DNA from 2 places in the Microbacterium sp. 2RAF4 genome. Region 2 is predicted to be linked to the other one. Evidence: riboswitches for the same ligand, from Rfam matches in the RefSeq annotation. Region 2 holds a riboswitch; the other holds the start of a gene.
What was found. A riboswitch is a leader RNA that binds a small molecule or an ion and turns the genes downstream of it on or off. The one in region 2 is predicted to bind thiamine pyrophosphate.

Region 1 (9,058 bases), on a different contig from region 2:
TCAGCAGGGCGCCGTGAGCGAGGGTCAGCGAGCGCGCTGCGGCGAGGTAGCCCTCCGGCAGCTCGACCACACCGGCCTCGCCCTGGATGGGCTCGACGATGATCGCGGCGACGCGGTCATCCATCGCGGCTTCGAGAGCCTCGATCGTGGCCGGGATGTGCTCGACGCCGGCGGGCATCGGCTCGAACGGCGCGCGCATCGACGCCTTGGCGGTGAGCGCGAGCGAGCCCATCGTGCGACCGTGGAAGCCGTTCTCGAGCGCGAGGATGCGCGGCCGCTCGGAGCCGCCGTGCAGGCGCGCCAGCTTGAACGCGGCCTCATTGGCCTCGGCGCCCGAGTTCGAGAAGAACACGCGACCGTCGATGCCGGCGCCCGCGAGACGCTTGAGCCGTGCGGCGAGCGCGAGCTGGGGTGGAGTGGCGAAGTAGTTCGACACGTGCGCGAGGGTGGCGGCCTGCGTCGAGACCGCCTCGACGAAAGCCGGGTGCGCGTGCCCGAGCGACGTGACCGCGATGCCCGCGAGGAAGTCGAGGTGGCGTCGGCCGTCGGCATCCCACAGGTACGAGCCCTCACCACGGACCAGCAGCGCGAGCCGCTCCCCCGCGTTGAGCACGAGATCGCGTGCCGCATCGTCCTGCCAGACGGTCATGCCGTCACCTCCGACTTTCCCAGGACCACTTCGGTCCCGATTCCCTTGCTGGTGAAAAGCTCGACGAGCACCGAGTGCGGCACCCGTCCATCGATGATCGCCGCCGCGTCGACGCCGCCCTCGACCGCATCGAGACATGCGCGCATCTTCGGGATCATCCCCGACTCGAGCGTCGGCAGCATCTCGATGAGCGCGTCCGATGTCAGATGGGAGACGAGCGAGTCGCGATTGGGCCAGTCGGCATACAAGCCCGGCACGTCGGTCAGGATGACGAGCTTGCGCGCGCGCAACGAGACCGCGAGAGCGGCTGCTGCGGCATCCGCATTGACGTTCAGCGACTGACCGGGGTGATCGAGATCGGGCGCGATGCTCGACACCACCGGGATGCGCCCTGCGGCGAGGTGGTCGAGCACGGGCGTCGGATCGACTTCGACGACGTCGCCGACCCGACCGAGGTCGACCTCTTCGCCGTCGATCACGACACCACGACGGCGCCCTCCGAAGAGTCCGGCATCCTCGCCGCTGAGACCTGTCGCGATCGGACCGTGCGAGTTGATCTTCGACACGAGCTGTGGATTGACCTGACCGGTGAGCACCATGCGCACGACGCTGATCGCCTCGGTGTTGGTGACGCGGTAGCCGCCCTTGAACTCGCTCGGGATCTCGAGCCGCTGCAGCATGTTGGAGATCTGCGGCCCTCCGCCATGCACCACGACCGGAAGCACCCCGACGTAGCGGAGGTACGCGATGTCCTGGGCGAAGGCGTCCTGCAGCTCCTCCGACACCATGGCGTTACCGCCGTACTTGATGACCACGATCTGGTCGCGGAACTTCTTCAGCCACGGCAGCGACTCGATGAGCGTCGTGGCCTTCTGCGCGGCGACGTCCGGTGTGGTGTCCTGAATGTCGGTCATGAGGCGTAGGCGCTGTTCTCGTGCACGTAGTCGTGGGTCAGGTCGTTCGTGAGCACCGTGGCCGTCGACTCCCCGACCTTGAGGTCGATCACGAGGTGCGTGGCGCGCGGGGTGAGGTCGACCTCTTCGCGGGGGCGGTCGGGGCCACCCTGACTGCAGACGCGCACGCCGTTCATCCAGACGTCGACGTCGTAGGGGTCGAACTGCGCACTCGTCGTACCGATCGCCGCGAGCACCCGCCCCCAGTTCGGATCGTTGCCGAAGATCGCCGCCTTGAAGAGGTTGTTGCGCGCGACGGACCGGCCGACCTCGACGGCGTCCTGCTCGGTCACGGCGTGCTGCACCTCGATCGTGATGTCATGGCTCGCGCCCTCGGCATCGCCCTGCAGCTTGACCGCGAGCTCCTGGGACAGCTCGATGAGCGCGGCGGTGAAGTCGTCGAGGTCCGGCACGACCTCGGATGCCCCGTTGGCGAGGAGCGTGACCTGGTCGTTCGTCGACATGCAGCCATCCGAATCGAGACGGTCGAACGTCTGCCCTGTCGCATGGCGCAGCGCCTCATCGGCCTGAAGCGGCTCGAGGACAGCATCCGTCGTGATCACCACGAGCATGGTGGCGAGGCCGGGGGCGAGCATGCCCGCACCCTTCGCCATACCGCCGATGGTCCAGCCGTCGCGGCTGATCACGGCGGTCTTCGCGACCGTGTCGGTGGTCATGATGGCCTGTGCCGCGTTCTCTCCGCCGTCGGCGCTGAGCTCGGCGATCGCCTGCTCGGTGCCGGCCAGCACGCGCGAGCGGAACGACTCGTCCCCGGTGCCGATGAGGCCGGTGGAGCAGATCAGCACATCCCCGGCGCTGACGCCGAGTAGTTCGGCCGCCTTCTCCGCTGTCTGGTGAGTGGTCTGGAACCCGAACGCCCCGGTGAAGCAGTTCGCTCCGCCGGAGTTGAGCACGACGGCCTCGACGACCCGGTCGGCGACCGCCTGCTGCGACCAGATGATCGGGTTCGCCTTGGCGCGGTTGCTGGTGAAGACCGCGGCGCCGACCTTGCGAGGTCCCCGGTTGACGACGACGGCGACATCGGGCTTCCCTGTCGACTTCAGCCCGGCGGCGACCCCGGCCGCTTCGAATCCTGCGGGTGCGGTGACGCTCACGGCGCTACTCCGTTCACTGAGAGGGCGCGGGCTTCGGGAAGGCCCAGCGCGATGTTCATGGATTGGACTGCAGCGCCGGCGGTGCCCTTGACGAGGTTGTCGACCGCGGTGACCACCGTGACCCGGTTCGCGGCCCGATCGATCGCGAGGCCGACCAGCGCGGTGTTGGCGCCGAGCACGTCGGCCGTGCGCGGGAAGCGTCCCTCCGGCAGCAGCTGCACGAAGGTCTCGTCCCCGTAGACGCTCTGCCAGGCGTCACGGATCTGCGCATCCGTCGCGCCGTCGACGATCGGTGCGGTGGATGTGGCGAGGATCCCGCGCGACATGGGCACCAGCACCGGTGTGAACGAGATCCTGATGCCGTCGGCCTCGACGCCTGACGCCGCGGCGAGCGCCTGGCGGATCTCCGGGATGTGTCGGTGGGTGCCGCCGACCGCATAGGGGTTGGCGGTGCCGAGGATCTCGCTGCCGAGCAGGTTCGTCTTGAGGCTCTTCCCTGCACCGGACGGACCGACGGCGAGCACGGAGACGATGTCGGACGGATCGATCACCCCGGCGGCCACACCGGGCGCGAGGCTGAGGCTCACGGTCGAGGCGTTGCATCCCGGCGCCGCGATGCGCGTGGCTCCACGGAGGTGCTCACGCTGCTTGACCCCGTCGATGAGGAGCTCGGGCACGCCGTAGGTCCACGGCTCGTGGAAGTCGCCGCCGTAGAACGCGTCCCACGCCGAGGCCGACGTGAGTCGGTGGTCCGCGCCGGCATCGATCACGAGCGGGACATCGCCCAGCGCATCGGTGTACTGCCCTGACTGCCCGTGCGGCAGGGCGAGGAAGACGATGTCGTGGCCGGCGAGGATCTCCGGCGTCGTGTCCTGCAGCGTGAGGTGGGCGAGCGAGCGCAGGTGCGGCTGGTGGTCGACGAGAGGCTGTCCGGCGTTCGAATGCGCCGTGACGGTGCGGATCTCCATGTCGGGATGGGCGGCCAGGAGGCGCAGGATCTCGCCGCCTGCGTAGCCGGATGCGCCGGAGACGGCGACGGAATACGTCATGCTTCTACCTTAACGGTCAGGCCCTCGACGAAATCGGGACCGTGGACGGGGCCGGAGGCGGCGACACCGGCACTCGACCCCCGTGCGCGCACGGGCAGAAGGGCGGGGTCGCCTACAGTCGGCGGCCGCGGCGTCGGCGCACAGCGATGACGCTCGGAGCGAGCGTCGGAGAAGCGGTGGCGGCCGAAGGCATGTCGCGACAGTAGCGCGGCCTCGGCGGCCACCGCAAATCCGGCTCGTCATCTGCGGGGTGAGGACTCCAGCGGCGCGGAGAAGAAGGCGAGCTCATGCGCGCTCGAGACCTCGAAGACGTGGCGCATCTTCGCACGGGTCGCGGCATCGGCCCGTGCCGCCGCTCCGGATGCGTAGGCGATCGCCGTCTCCGTCGCCTCTTCGAAGGCGGGGTCCGCGTAGGTCGCCAGCCACGAGGCGTAGGGGTGCTGGGGATCCCGCGCGTACTGACCGAAGGCTCCGGCTTGCAGGCGTCGGCCGAGGTCGGTGTAGAGCCAGAAGCACGGGAGGACGGCGGCGAGGATCTCGGCATAGTCCCCGCCGAACGCGACCGACCGCAGATGATCGAGGTAGGCGGTGGTCGCCGGACCCGGCTCGGCCGAGAACGTGTCCGCGCTCACCCCCTGCGCCGGAGTCAGCCACGATGCGTGCAGTTCGAGCTCGCCCACGATCGAACCGCGTGCGGACTCCGCCCAGAACGCCTGCTCATCGGACGTCGGCGCGAGTCGGGACGCCTCCGCGAGCACACGGGCGTAGTCGCGCAGGTACAGCGCGTCCTGCGCGAGATAGGACAGGAACGGTCCGCGCTCCAGCGTCCCATCGGCGAGCGCCCGGATGAAGGGCAGCTCGTCGATGCCCGCGCGGATCCCCATGATGCCGTGCCACCAGTCCGCCGCGATGTCGTCCGCCGCCGGCCGGGCCTCGGCTCCTGCCCGTTCCCGGAGTCCGGCGAAGTGGTCGATCGGCCCGTGTCCGCGACCGACGCGCAAAGCGTCCCCCGCGCGCAGGGCTTCGCGAAGCCAGACGCGCGCGGCGCCGACGGCCGCCTCTGCGTCGTGCCCCCGCGCGAGCAGGGTCGCGAGCGCGGACGACAGCGAGCAGCCGGTGCCATGGGTGTTTCCGGTCGTGATCCGTGGTCCTGGAAAGTCTCTGCGCAGACCGCACGCCGCGTCGACCAGCGCATCGGGGGCCTCATCGCCGACGAGATGGCCGCCCTTGACCAGGACGGCCGCATCGATCCGGGCGGACAGCTCGTGCGCCGCGGAGATGGCCTCCTCCCAGTCGGCGATCTCCCGACCGGCGAGCACCGCGAGTTCGGCGAGGTTCGGCGTGACCAGAGTCGCCCGCGCGAGGAGGCCGAGCAGTTCTCGCTCCACTTCCCCATCCAGCAACCGGTCACCGGAGGTCGCGACCATGACAGGATCGAGCACCACGATCGGAGGGCGCACGCGGTCCAGCCATGCCCCCACCGTGTGGATGACGGCGGCGTCGGCGAGCATCCCGATCTTCACGGCGTCGATCACGATGTCGTCCGACACGGCGTCGAGCTGCGCGCGCAGGAAGTCGACCGGCGGCACGTGCACAGCACGCACGCCCTGCGTGTTCTGCGCGGTCAGCGCCGTGAGCACAGCCATTCCGTACCCGCCGTTCGCGGCGATGGACTTGAGGTCGGCCTGGATACCCGCACCTCCGGACGGGTCGCTCCCGGCGATGCTGAGCACTCGCGGTACACCCCCGGACCGCCAGCGCCGCAGGAAGCGCGTCGCTGCAGCGGCCGGATCGTCGGCGGCACACAGCGCCGAGACCACGGCCACCCCCGCCGCACCGGCATCGCGAAGAGCCTCGGTGTCGTCGATGTGGACACCGCCGATCGCCACGCACGGGAGTGGGCTGCGCCTGGCGAAGTCGCGAAATCCCTCCACGCCCAGCGGGGTGGGGTGATCCGGCTTCGTGAGGGTGGGACGGATGACGCCGACCCCGAGGTAGTCGACCGTCCCGGCCGGGAGGGCCCGCACCGCGTCGAGGTGCGCGGCGGTGTTGGCGGTGAGGCCGATCAAGGCGTCGGGTCCGAGTGCCTCACGGGCGCGCAGCACCGAGGCGTCCCCCTGGCCGAGGTGCACGCCATCGACTCGGGCGCCACCCTCACGAGCCGCCAGGACCGCATCCAGCCGATCGTTGACCACGAGCAGAGCCCGGCCGTCGATCGCCTGCGACAGTGCCACCAGTTGCTCGACGGTCTCCTCGTCGGTCGCCTCCTTGTCGCGCAGCTGCACGATGCGCACTCCGCCGTCCACCGCGCGCCGGACGGTCTCGACGACACCCCGGTCTCCGCACAGCGCCGCATCCGTCACGAGGTAGAGCGAGAGGTCGGCGTTCACAGCGCACCGCCTTCGACGCGGGCGCGGACCCTGATGTCGGTGGAGTCCACGGCGGCGAGCGCATCCAGCAGCGCGACGGCGAAGCTCCCCGGTCCCGTGGACCGCTCTGCCGCCTGCTCCGCCGCGATCGTGTACACGAGGCTCGCCGACGCGACCGCCGTGAGCGCATCGTGCCCGGTCCCCCGTGCAACGCCGAGGAAGGCCGCCATCACGGCGCCGAGAGCGCACCCGCCGCCCGTGACCCTGGTCAGCAGCTCGTGCCCGTTGGACAGCCGCAGCACCCTCTCCCCGTCGGTGAGGAGATCGATCGGACCGGACACGGCGACCACGCCGTGCGTCGTGCGTGCCAGCGCCGATGCAGCCTCGGCCGCGGACTCGGTGCTGTCCGTGGAGTCCACACCCCGCCCGCCGGCGCTGAGCCCCGCGAGAGCCAGCACCTCGGAGGCGTTGCCGCGGATCGCGGTCGGCCGCTGCTCGACGAGCTGACGGGCGAGCGCGGTCCGCACAGGGAGCGCGCCGACCGCGACGGGGTCGAGCACCCAGGGAGTGCCTGCCGCCGCCGCGCCGGTCACGGCTTCCCGACTCGCCGCGCGCTGCTCGGGCGTCGGCGTGCCGAGGTTGATCAGCATGCCGGAGGCGACGCCGGCGAACATGCCCGTCTCCCCGACGATGTCGACCATGGCGGGAGCAGCTCCGAGCGCCAGCAGCACGTTGGCGGTGAAGCCGGTGACCACGGTGTTGGTGATGCAGTGCGTCAGCGGGGGCGCCTCGCGCACCACCCCCAGCAGAGCCGCAGCCGTCTCGGCGAGATCGTGGGTGGAATCAGGACGCAGAAGATCGCTCATCGCGACATCCCTTCGCTAGTACGAACTAGATCAGGTTCGACGGGTCTGTTCTCAGCCGCGGATCGCGGCACCCCGTGTCACTGGTCGCAGTCTAGCGATCGGCCAGCAGCGCCCGCTCCTGCGCGCGCGTGAGTCCGGCACGACGCTCGCGGTCGAGTCCGCGCTCCCGTTCGTCGGCGAGCACGCGATCGATCGTGTCGACGAGCGGACGGAGCGACCCACCGGTCTCCCGGAACGCCTCGTTCGAGCGGGTCATGAACCCCGTCATCTCGGACGGAAGCCACAGCGGCAGGGAACGCGGACCGGCCCAGTACTCGATGTCGTGCGCGACGAGCCAGTCCTCCTCTGCGACGACCGTATCGCCGGTGTGCCCTGCCTGCGCCCGAACCGCGTCAAGGAGGTCGGCGAGGAGATGCTGGTCGCCGACGGCGTTCACCGTTCCGCTGCCGGCCGTCGTGACGATGAAGGCCGCGAGATCGTCCACGTCGATGACCTGCGTCCTTCTCCCCTCGAGCGGCGGCAGCAGCACGGGCTCGGAACCGGCGCGAGCGAACGCCGCACCCCAGTACCCGAAGCGATCGCTGGGGTCGCCGTCGCCCACGATGAGGCCGGGTCGCACGACGAGGGCCCGCTCCCGGAGGTGCAGGACGGCGTCCTCCGCAGCCGCCTTCTGCGCACCGTACTCGTACTCGTCGCCGGAAACTGCTGGTGGATGACGCGGAGCAGACTCGTCGGCGCCGACCGTCGCATCGTCGGAGTAGACCGACACGGAGGACACATACGTCCAACGCGCGGTCCGATCGCCGAGCGCTTCCACCGCATGCTCGACGTGCGCCGCGTGAGACGAGATGTCGACGACATGATCCCAGTCCCGCACGGCCAGATCGGTGTACGCATCGGGAGCGTCGCGGTCAGCGACGACGAGCGCGGCACCCTCCGGCACCGGGCGCGTCCCGCGGGCGAGGCAGGTGACCGCAGCACCTTCATCGAGCCACCGCCGGGCGATGCGACCGGAAAGCCATCCTGTGCCACCCAGGATCAGAACATCCGTCATGGTGTGCCGTCACCCAAGCGGTCCAGGCCGGCCAGCACCGGAACCGTCCAGGCGGGGTCGGGCCGCCAGCGGGTCCACGCGGAGTCGAACGGCCAGTCGTCGGCCTCGAACGATGCGATGGCCGCGTCCGCGTGCCGCTCGATCTGCGCGGCCTGCTCGGAGCTGAGCCGTCCCTGGGCGATCGCGGCGACGAGCTCATCCTCGTCCTTGAGGTGGATGCCGCCCTCCGGATCGATCTCGACGTCGAGGATGTGGTCGGACGAGAAGGTGTCTCGGTCTGTCCGCAGATGCGCGTTCTCGAGATTCACGTACCACCCGGAGAACACCCAGTCCGGCCCGGTGGTGTCGCTCCAGAACAGCCAGATCGACCACGGCATCCCTGCAGGGGCGATGCACAGCACCCCGTTGCCGCGCCAACGCTCGACGATGCGCGTCCGCGGTTCGAGCCACCGCCGGTCGAGCGGCACCTCCCGCACGCGCTGACCGTCGCTGGATCCTGGCGCCTCCTGGAGCGTCCCCGGAGCGAGCCAGGCCACGAGACCGTGCTCATCATCACGGATCACGCGCATCGGCGAGATCCTGGACGGTTCTCCCGGCTGCCACCCCGGCTTCCGATAGTGCCAGTCGATCTGCGCGCCGGGCTCGAGGAACGGTCCCTCACCGAGCGGCCTCGCGTCGTCGGGGACGGCGGCCGGAGTGCCCTGGGGGAGGATTCTCATCCCGCCACGGTACTCCGGCGCCGGCCCGGATCGTCCGAGCGACGACACGGTCCGCCTCACACCGCGGATCGATCCTCAGTCGCGCAGCGTGGCTCCGAAGCGCTGCGCAGCGACCTCGACTCCGGCGAGCTTGGCCTCCGTGGCCTCCGCCGCGGTGAGGGTGCGGTCATCCGCCCGGAACCTCAGCGCGAAGGTCAGGCTCTTGGAACCCTCCGGAACGCCCTCTCCGCGGTAGTCGTCGACGAGGCGTACCGACTCCAGCAGCGTGCCCGCGCCTTCGGCGA
Region 2 (9,058 bases):
CAGCGTGGCAGCCACCCTCTACCTCCCGCGCCTGAACGCCGACATCATCGACAAGGGCGTCGCCCGGGGCGACACCGGCTACATCTGGAGCACCGGTCTGTTCATGCTCGCGGTCTCGCTGGGGCAGATCATCGCCTCGGTCACCGCGACGTACTTCGCCGCGCGTGCAGCGATGGGTGCCGGCCGCGACATCCGCGCCGACGTCTTCGGCAAGGTGAGCGGCTTCTCCGAGCGAGAGGTGTCGCAGTTCGGTGCCGGGTCGCTCATCACCCGCAACACGAACGACGTGCAGCAGGTGCAGATGCTGGCCATGATGGGCGCGACCATGCTCGTCACGGCACCGCTGCTCGCGATCGGCGGCATCTTCTTCGCGGTCCAGACCAACGTCGGACTCAGCTGGCTGATCGCCGTCTCGGTGCCGCTGCTGCTCATCCTGGCTGCCCTCGTCATCGGCCGCATGGTGCCGCTGTTCCGCAGCTACCAGGGCAAGCTCGACAACGTCAACCGCATCATGCGCGAGCAGCTCACGGGCGTGCGCGTGGTGCGTGCCTTCGTGCGCGAGCGCATCGAGGAGGAGCGTTTCCGCGGGGCGAACACCGACATCATGGTCGTGGGCCGCAAGGTCGGATCGCTCTTCGTGCTGCTGTTCCCGCTGTTCATGCTCATCCTCAACGTCACGGTCGTCTCGGTCATCTGGTTCGGCGGCATCGAGGTGAACAACGGCACGGTGCAGGTGGGCACGCTGTTCGCCTTCATGCAGTACATCGGTCAGATCATGGGCGGCGTCATCATGGCGAGCTTCATGGCGATGATGATCCCGCGCGCGGCCGTCTCGGCCGAGCGCATCGGCGAGGTGCTCGACTCCGAGTCCTCCCTCGTGCGTCCGGAGAACGGCGTCACGGAGTTCCCGGTTCCCGGATCCGTGGCGCTCGACGACGTCGAGTTCACCTACCCCGGAGCCGATTCGCCGGTGCTCACGGGCATCAGCTTCGCCGCGCAGCCGGGTGAGACCGTCGCGATCGTCGGCTCCACCGGTTCGGGCAAGACGACGCTCATCTCCCTCATCCCGCGCCTCTTCGACGTCTCGGGCGGATCCGTGCACGTCGGAGGCACCGACGTGCGCGAGGCCGACGTCGAGTCGCTCTGGGACAGCATCGGCCTGGTGCCGCAGCGCCCGTTCCTCTTCACCGGCACCGTCGCGTCCAACCTGCGCTATGGCCGTGAAGAGGCCACCGACGAAGAGCTGTGGCACGCGCTCGACATCGCACAGGGTCGTGACTTCGTGGAGGAGATGCCGGACGGTCTCGACTCCCGCATCGCCCAGGGCGGCACGAACGTCTCCGGGGGTCAGCGTCAGCGGCTCGCGATCGCCCGCGCGATCGTGCACCAGCCGAAGATCCTCGTCTTCGACGACTCGTTCTCCGCTCTCGACCTGACGACCGATGCGCGGCTCCGCCAAGCGCTGTGGCGGGAACTCCCGCACGTCACGAAGATCGTGGTCGCCCAGCGCATCTCCACGATCACGGATGCCGACCGCATCGTCGTGCTCGACGGCGGCACCATGGTGGGCGTCGGCACGCACGAGGAGCTGCTCGAGACGAGCGACACCTACCGAGAGATCGTCGAATCGCAGCTGGGGGTGGACGCATGAGCGCGCAGAACGACAACCAGCGCAAGGCCAAGCGCGGCCGCGGCAAGGTGGCCTCGCCCGTCGCCGAGGTCGAGCTGACCGCCGAGGAGAAGTACGAGGCCGAACTCGCCGAACAGGCGCGTCAGAACTCCGGTGACTGGGACAGCGTCGCACCGGGCAAGGCCGACAACTTCGGCCCCAGCTTCGCGCGCATGATCGGGCTGCTGAAGCCCTCGGCCATCTGGTTCGTCTTCGTGTCGATCCTCGGCGCGATCGGCGTGGTCCTGACGGTCGCAGCGCCCAAGGTGCTCGCCGAGGCGACCAACCTCGTCTACAAGGGCTTCATCTCCATCCAGCTCGGTCAGCCCACCGACGGCTTCCCCGGCTTCCCCGCCGGCACGTCGCAGGACGTGGTGGTCGACGCGCTGCGGGCAGGCGGACAGGACGACTTCGCGAACCAGGTCGGCGCGCTGGGAGACTTCACGGTCGGCCAGGGCATCGACTTCGACGCGCTGCGGCTCGTCATCGCCGCCGTGCTCGGCATCTACGTGGCCGCCGCCTTCCTCACCTGGATCCAGGGTTACGTCATCAACGTGATCATGGTGCGCACCATGTGGCGACTGCGTGAATCGGTCGAGGCGAAGATCAACCGCCTGCCCTTGGCGTACTTCGATAAGGTGCAGCGCGGCGAGCTGATCTCGCGCGTCACGAACGACATCGACAACATCACGCAGACGATGCAGCAGTCGCTCTCGGGTGCACTCACCTCGGTGCTCACCGTGATCGGCGTGCTCGTGATGATGTTCTCGATCTCATGGCAGCTCGCCCTCGTGGCCCTCATCACGCTGCCTCTCATGGGCGTGATCTTCGGCATCATCGGACCGCGCTCGCAGAAGGCCTTCGGCACGCAGTGGCGCAAGGTCGGGCGGCTCAACGTCCGTGTCGAGGAGGCGTTCTCCGGCCACGCGCTGGTGAAGGTCTTCGGTCGCGAGAAGGACGCACTGGACAAGTTCCAGGACGAGAACGAAGAGCTGTTCCAGGCGAGCTTCAAGGCGCAGTTCCTGTCCGGCATCATCATGCCGGCGATGATGTTCGTCGGGAACCTCAGCTACGTGGGCATCGCGGTGCTCGGTGGTCTGATGGTCGCCAACGGTCAGCTCCGCCTCGGTGACGTGCAGGCGTTCATCCAGTACTCGCAGCAGTTCACGCAGCCGCTGTCCGAGCTGGGCGGAATGGCCGCTGTCGTGCAGTCCGGCACGGCTTCCGCCGAGCGTGTGTTCGAACTGCTCGACGCCGAGGAGCAGGAGGCCGACGACGCCGATGCTCCCGAGCTCGTGGAGGGCAAGGGCGTCATCGAGTTCGAGAACGTCGCCTTCTCGTACACGCCGGATCGTCCGCTCATCCGTGATCTGTCGTTCCGGGTGGAGCCGGGTCAGACCGTCGCGATCGTCGGTCCGACCGGTGCGGGCAAGACGACGCTGGTCAACCTGATCATGCGCTTCTACGAGCTCAGCGGTGGCCGGATCATGCTCGACGGGCAGGACATCGCCGAGGTCACCCGCGACGAGCTGCGTTCGCGCACCGGCATGGTGCTCCAGGACCCGTGGCTGTTCGCCGGCAGCATCCGCGAGAACATCCGCTACGGTCGCTCGACCGCGACCGATGAAGAGGTTCTCGCCGCAGCCAGGGCCACCTACGTCGACCGCTTCGTGCACGCCCTCCCCGAGGGCTACGACACGGTGCTCGACGAGGACGCAGCGAACGTGTCGGCCGGTGAGCGTCAGCTCATCACCATCGCGCGGGCGTTCGTCGCACAGCCGTCGATCCTCATCCTCGACGAGGCCACGTCGGCCGTCGATACACGCACCGAACTGCTGCTGCAGCACGCGATGGCCGCGCTCCGAGAGGGGCGCACGTCGTTCGTGATCGCGCACCGGCTGTCGACCATCCGCGATGCCGACCTCATCCTGGTGATGGAGCACGGCGACATCGTGGAGAAGGGTACGCACGACGAACTCATCGCGGCGCAGGGCGCCTACTGGCGTCTGTACCAGTCGCAGTTCGAGCAGGCCGCGACCGACATCGATGCCGAAGACGCTCTCACGGGGACGACTCCGGTCGTCGTCACCGATGCTGCGGGCGCAGAGGCTGCAGCCGCTGTGGCCGGCGCATCCGTCGGCGCACAGGTGCCGGCAGCCGAGACGGCCGCGGCGCAGGCCCTGCTGGAAGACGGCGCTGACGGCTCCGATCACCGCCCCTGACGTACGGCATCAACGCACGACGCCCCACCGCCGCTCACGCGGGGTGGGGCGTCGTCGTGGGCGATCGCGGGGAGTGCGTCAGGGCTGGTCGGCTCTGATCCCGAGCAGCTCGAGCGGGTGGGTCAGACGCCACCAGGGACTCGGACCCTCGACATCCGCGGCCAGCACCAGCGGAGTCGTCGTGGTGTTGATCGGTCCTGCCGTGGTCAGCGTGCCCACCGTGTCACCCTGTTCGCGGTCTTCGCCGAGGTCGAAGGCGGTCGCGGCGGTCGCGGTCGCGGTGTTCCAGAGCACCACGTCGGCGTCGGATTCGGTGATGACGTCGACCTGCTCTCCCCACGGAGTCGTGACGCTGCCGACCACGGTGTCCTTCGCGACGGCCGGCGGCTGCGCCTCCAGCGCGGATTCCGCCTCGGCGAACAGGGAACGCGTGAGAGCGAGTCGCTCGTCGTTTCCTGCTTGATTCAGCGCCGCGGCGAACAGATGCACCGTGGTGTCACCGATCACGAGGTCCTTCGCGGTGAGAAGGTTCCAGCCGACCAGGGTGCCGGTCTTGATGCCGACGACACCGGGATCGTCGAGCATGCCGTTCGTGTTCACGACGGTGCCCGCACCCGGGAGGTCGACGGACTTGGTGCCGACGATCTCGGCGAAGACCGGGTTCTGCATCGCACGCTCACCGAGCGCCACCAGGGCCTCGGGCGTGGCCACATTGCGCTCGTCGAAGCCGGAGGGCGTCACCACGGTGATGCCGGTCAGGCCGCGTTCGCGCAACCACACCTCTGCAGCCCTCGCGAACTCGCGCTCGGATCCCCAGATCTCGGTCGCGAGCCGATCGATGTAGTTGTTCGCGGAACCCATGAGCGTCCCCTGCAGCAGCTGGTACTCCGTGAGGACTCCGCCGATGGGCACGTCGAGGGCGGACTGGTCGCTGCGCCGGTAGTCCCAGTACCTCACGCTGTCGGCGCGGGTGAACGAGAACTCGGGGCCCTGCTCCCCGACAGCGAGCGGCATGCGGTCGAGCACCATCAGACTGCTGACGACCTTGGTGATGCTCGCGATGCTCACGGCGTCGGGCACTGAGGCCGCCGTCGTCATGCCCGCGATGCCGACGGCACCCGCACCCTCGTTCGGCCAGGTCACGGCGGCGGCAGCGGCGGGAGTCGTCGCGAACTCGACCGACTGCACCGTCGGCGGCACCTCATGAAGGGGCCAAAGCAGCGTGGTGCCGGCGTAGACGGCGACGAGACCGGCGAGCGTGGCAAGCGGGACCAGGACGCCCGGGCGGGCGATGGCGGGGCGAAGACGCGCACCGCGCAGCAGACCGCTCGATCGCTCGGCCTCCGAGGTGTCGTCGAGAGTGGCCGTGGCGGTGTGCTCGGCGACGGTCGCGGCGTCCACCCAGGTGAGAGCGGTGGCCGTGGTGGTGTCGTCGGCCCATCGGGGCGCGGCTGTCTCCGCGCCGGTGAGATCGGACGCGGTGAGATCGGACGCGGTGAGATCCAGCGCGGCGAGATCCGACGCGGTGAGTTCGTCGGAAGGACCCGGGACCGTGCGGTCGCGAGGGATGAACGGCGGCTTCGTCAGCGCGGGGGTGCCCGGTTCCGGGGCACCCACGGCCTCCGGCGGTACGACGGGCTCCGGGTCCACGACCGTCTCCGGAGCATCCGCTCGAGGCGATGTCTGCTCGGCCGTCAGTACCGATCCGCCCGTCGCGGTGTCGGCGGGGGCGGCGGGGGCAGGGCCGTCGTCGCCGACGACGCCCGTCGCCTCGTCGGCGGGATCTGATGCGGTCACTCGTTTACGGTACCCAATCCCGCGCGTGTTCCGCGGCGCCGAGCCCTGTCGCCGCGGGGGTGTCGCCGACGGTAGGATCGTCAGCACAACCACGGGAGTCCGGCGAGCCGGGCTGAGAGGGAGCGAATCGCGCTTCGACCGTCGAACCTGATCTGGGTCATGCCAGCGCAGGGAGGAGTTCAGATGAGTACGCCCACGTCCGCATCCACGCAGCAGGCATCCGCCGCCGCACAGGATCCGCACCGCACATCGATCTGGCGCTGGCGCGTCGTCGACATCGTCGTGGCCGCCGTCCTCGGCGTCGCGATCGGCCTCGTGTTCTGGGGATGGAACACGATCGGCTACGCCTGGTTCGGTGCGGCCGACGCTCTGACGCCGGGGCTGGGCGGCATCGCCGTCGGCATCTGGCTGCTGGGCGGCGTCGTCGGCGGCCTCGTCATCCGCAAGCCCGGTGCGGCGCTGGTCGTCGAGCTCGTCGCAGCGATCGTGTCGATGCTGATCGGCAACGTGTGGGGCGTCTCGACCGTGCTGTCCGGCATCGTGCAGGGACTCGGCGCGGAGATCATCTTCGCCCTGTTCTTCTACCGGCGCTTCGGGATTGCGGTCGCCGCGCTCGCCGGTGTCGGTGCAGCGGTCGCCGCCTGGGTGTTCGAGCTGTTCTACGGCAGCTCGCCCAACATCCTGAAGTCCGTCGAGTTCAACACGATCTACCTGGTCAGCGTCGTCGTCTCCGGGGCGATCCTGGCGGGTGTCGTCGGTTGGCTGCTGGTGCGCGCGTTGGCGGTCACCGGTGCACTGAACCGCTTCGCCGTCGGGCGAGAGCACGTGCGCGAGGTCTGACCGTGACCATCGCCGCCCCGGCCCGCGTGCAGGCTGCGGGCTGGGGCTGGCGGTACGCCGGTCGGAAGCTCCCCGCTGTCGAGGACGTCTCGTTCACGATCGAACCGGGTGAGCGGGTGCTGCTGCTCGGCGCCTCCGGTGCCGGGAAGTCGACGCTGCTCGCGGGGCTGGCCGGGGTCCTCGGCGGCGACGACGAAGGGGTGCGAACCGGGACGCTCCACATCGACGGCGCCGCCCCGGAATCTCGGCACGGCCAGGTGGGACTCGTCCTGCAGGACCCCGATGCGGGGGTCGTGCTGTCGAAGGTCGGCGACGACGTGGCGTTCGGGTGCGAGAACCTCGGTGTGCCCGCATCCGAGATCCCCGGTCGCGTCGCGGAGGCGCTGGATGCCGTCGGGCTCGACGTGCCGCTGCAGCGCCCCACGAAGGCGCTGTCGGGTGGGCAGAAGCAGCGACTGGTGCTGGCCGGCGTGCTCGCGATGCGCCCCGGGCTGCTGCTGCTCGATGAGCCGACGGCGAACCTCGACCCCGAGGGTGTGCGCGAGGTGCGGGCGAGCGTCGAACGTGCTGTCGCCTCCACCGGTGCGACGCTGATCGTCGTCGAGCACCGCACACCGATCTGGGTCGATCTGATGACGAGGGTCATCGTGCTCGCGGCCGACGGTGGACTGCTCGCCGACGGGGAACCGGCCCAGGTTTTCGCAGCCTACGGCGACGTGCTCGCGGACGCCGGGGTGTGGGTGCCCGACAGAGGGATCGACCTGCCCGTGCTGGAGCAGGTGTCGGCGCCGGACGCGCTCACCGCATCCGGCCTGACGATCGGACGGGAGCATGGAGCGCCGGTGCAGCACGGGCTCGACCTGCGCGTGCCGCGGGCGAACGCGACCGTCATCACCGGGCCGAACGGCGCGGGCAAGTCGACGCTCGCTCTGACCCTCGCCGGTCTCATCCCCGAGCTGGGCGGAGAGGTGCGGTCGGCCCCGGAGCTGGCGGGACGCAAGGGCACGCGCCCCATCCGCTGGACCTCGCGCGAACTGCTCACCCGTATCGGGATGGTGTTCCAGGAGCCGGAGCATCAGTTCCTAGCCCAGACCCTTCGCGACGAGCTCGCGGTCGGTCCGCGGGCACTCGGCTGGGATCAGGCGAAGACGGATGCCGTCGTGGACGGTCTTCTGGAACGCCTGGGCCTCGCCCCGCTCGCCCTCGCCAACCCATTCACGCTCTCCGGCGGGCAGAAGCGGCGACTGTCGGTCGCCACCGTGCTGGCCGGGGCGCCGGAGGTCATCGTGCTCGACGAGCCGACCTTCGGACAGGACCGCCGCGGGTGGATCTCGCTCGTCGCCCTGCTGCAGGAGGAGATCGCACGCGGCCGGTCGATCATCGCGGTCACCCACGACGACGCGGTGATCCGACACCTGGGTGGTCATCGCATCGAAATGGGGTCGCCGTCGTGACGGCGACCGAGACCGCGCGGCCGGTGTGGCTCGACGGTGTGAACCCGGTGACGAAGCTGCTGCTCGCCCTGCTGCTGTCCGTGCCGCTGTTCGCCTCCATCGACATCACGAGCGCGCTGGCCGCGATCTTCCTGCAGCTGCTCTGCCTGCCGTTGACAGGTCTTCGCCTGTCGACGGTGCTGAAGCGGCTGCTGCCGATCGCGATCTTCGCCCCGATAGCCGGGGTGAGCATGCTGCTGTATGCGGAGCCGGCGGGGCGCATCTATTGGACGTTCGGCTTCGCGACGATCAGCGATGACTCCATCACGCTCGCGATCGCGGTGAGTCTGCGAGTGATCGCGCTCGGGCTCCCCACGATCCTGCTGTTCGGCGGCACCGACCCGACCGAGCTCGCCGATGCGCTGGCGCAGGTGGCCAGACTCCCGAGCCGCTTCGTGCTCGGCATCCTCGCCGGCACGCGCATGCTGGGCCTCTTCCTCGACGACTGGCGCACCATGAGCCTGGCCCGTCGCGCGCGCGGTGTGGGCGACCGGGGCGTGCTGCGACGGTTCTTCTCGATGGCGTTCGTGCTGCTCGTGTTCGCGGTGCGGCGCGGCTCGAAGCTGGCGCTCGCGATGGAGGCCAGGGGCTTCGGCTCCGGCATTCCGCGCACCTGGTCGCGTCCCTCCCGGCTGCACCCCCGTGATGCGGTGGCGGTGATCGGCGGAATCGCGATCATGGCGCTCGCGCTCGCCGCCGCCGTGCTCGTCGGGACGTTCCGTTTCGTCTGGAGCTAGCTCGGGTCGAGCTGGAAGTAGTGCTCACGGTGCAGCGCGCACCGCTCGTTGAACAGGCTGGCGCACTGCGGGCACGCCGTCACCGTGAAGTACTCGGCGATCGTGAGCTCGTGCCCGCACGCGCCGCAGAGGATCGCGTTCCTGCCGTGCTGATCTGGCGCCCACTGCTGTGCGGGATGCTCCGCGGTCTCCTCATGGCAGCGGTGGCACGGGTAGTACTCGCCGCAGCAGGCGAAGCGGATCGCGATGATGTCGGTCGGGCCCCCGTAATGCGTGCACCGGGTCATGTCGTCGATCACC

Region 1: linked by a shared signal. The riboswitch ahead of thiM (hydroxyethylthiazole kinase) and the one ahead of AB4070_RS10245 (ECF transporter S component) in region 2 are both predicted to bind thiamine pyrophosphate.

Annotation. Positions count from the first base shown of each region.
Region 1 covers NZ_JBFRGI010000003.1:10,489-19,546, forward strand. The annotation lists gene AB4070_RS13555 (acetylornithine transaminase) at 1-649, opposite strand, end outside; gene argB (acetylglutamate kinase) at 646-1,563, opposite strand; gene argJ (bifunctional glutamate N-acetyltransferase/amino-acid acetyltransferase ArgJ) at 1,560-2,717, opposite strand; gene argC (N-acetyl-gamma-glutamyl-phosphate reductase) at 2,714-3,766, opposite strand; gene AB4070_RS13575 (bifunctional hydroxymethylpyrimidine kinase/phosphomethylpyrimidine kinase) at 4,006-6,156, opposite strand; gene thiM (hydroxyethylthiazole kinase) at 6,153-7,001, opposite strand; TPP riboswitch at 6,992-7,086, opposite strand; gene AB4070_RS13585 (NAD-dependent epimerase/dehydratase family protein) at 7,093-8,055, opposite strand; gene AB4070_RS13590 (DUF402 domain-containing protein) at 8,052-8,774, opposite strand; gene pheT (phenylalanine--tRNA ligase subunit beta) at 8,850-9,058, opposite strand, start outside.
Region 2 covers NZ_JBFRGI010000002.1:1,184,468-1,193,525, reverse strand. The annotation lists gene AB4070_RS10260 (ABC transporter ATP-binding protein) at 1-1,651, shown strand, start outside; gene AB4070_RS10255 (ABC transporter ATP-binding protein) at 1,648-3,891, shown strand; gene AB4070_RS10250 (D-alanyl-D-alanine carboxypeptidase family protein) at 3,970-5,688, opposite strand; TPP riboswitch at 5,770-5,879, shown strand; gene AB4070_RS10245 (ECF transporter S component) at 5,872-6,528, shown strand; gene AB4070_RS10240 (ABC transporter ATP-binding protein) at 6,531-7,982, shown strand; gene AB4070_RS10235 (energy-coupling factor transporter transmembrane component T family protein) at 7,979-8,758, shown strand; gene AB4070_RS10230 (CHY zinc finger protein) at 8,755-9,058, opposite strand, start outside.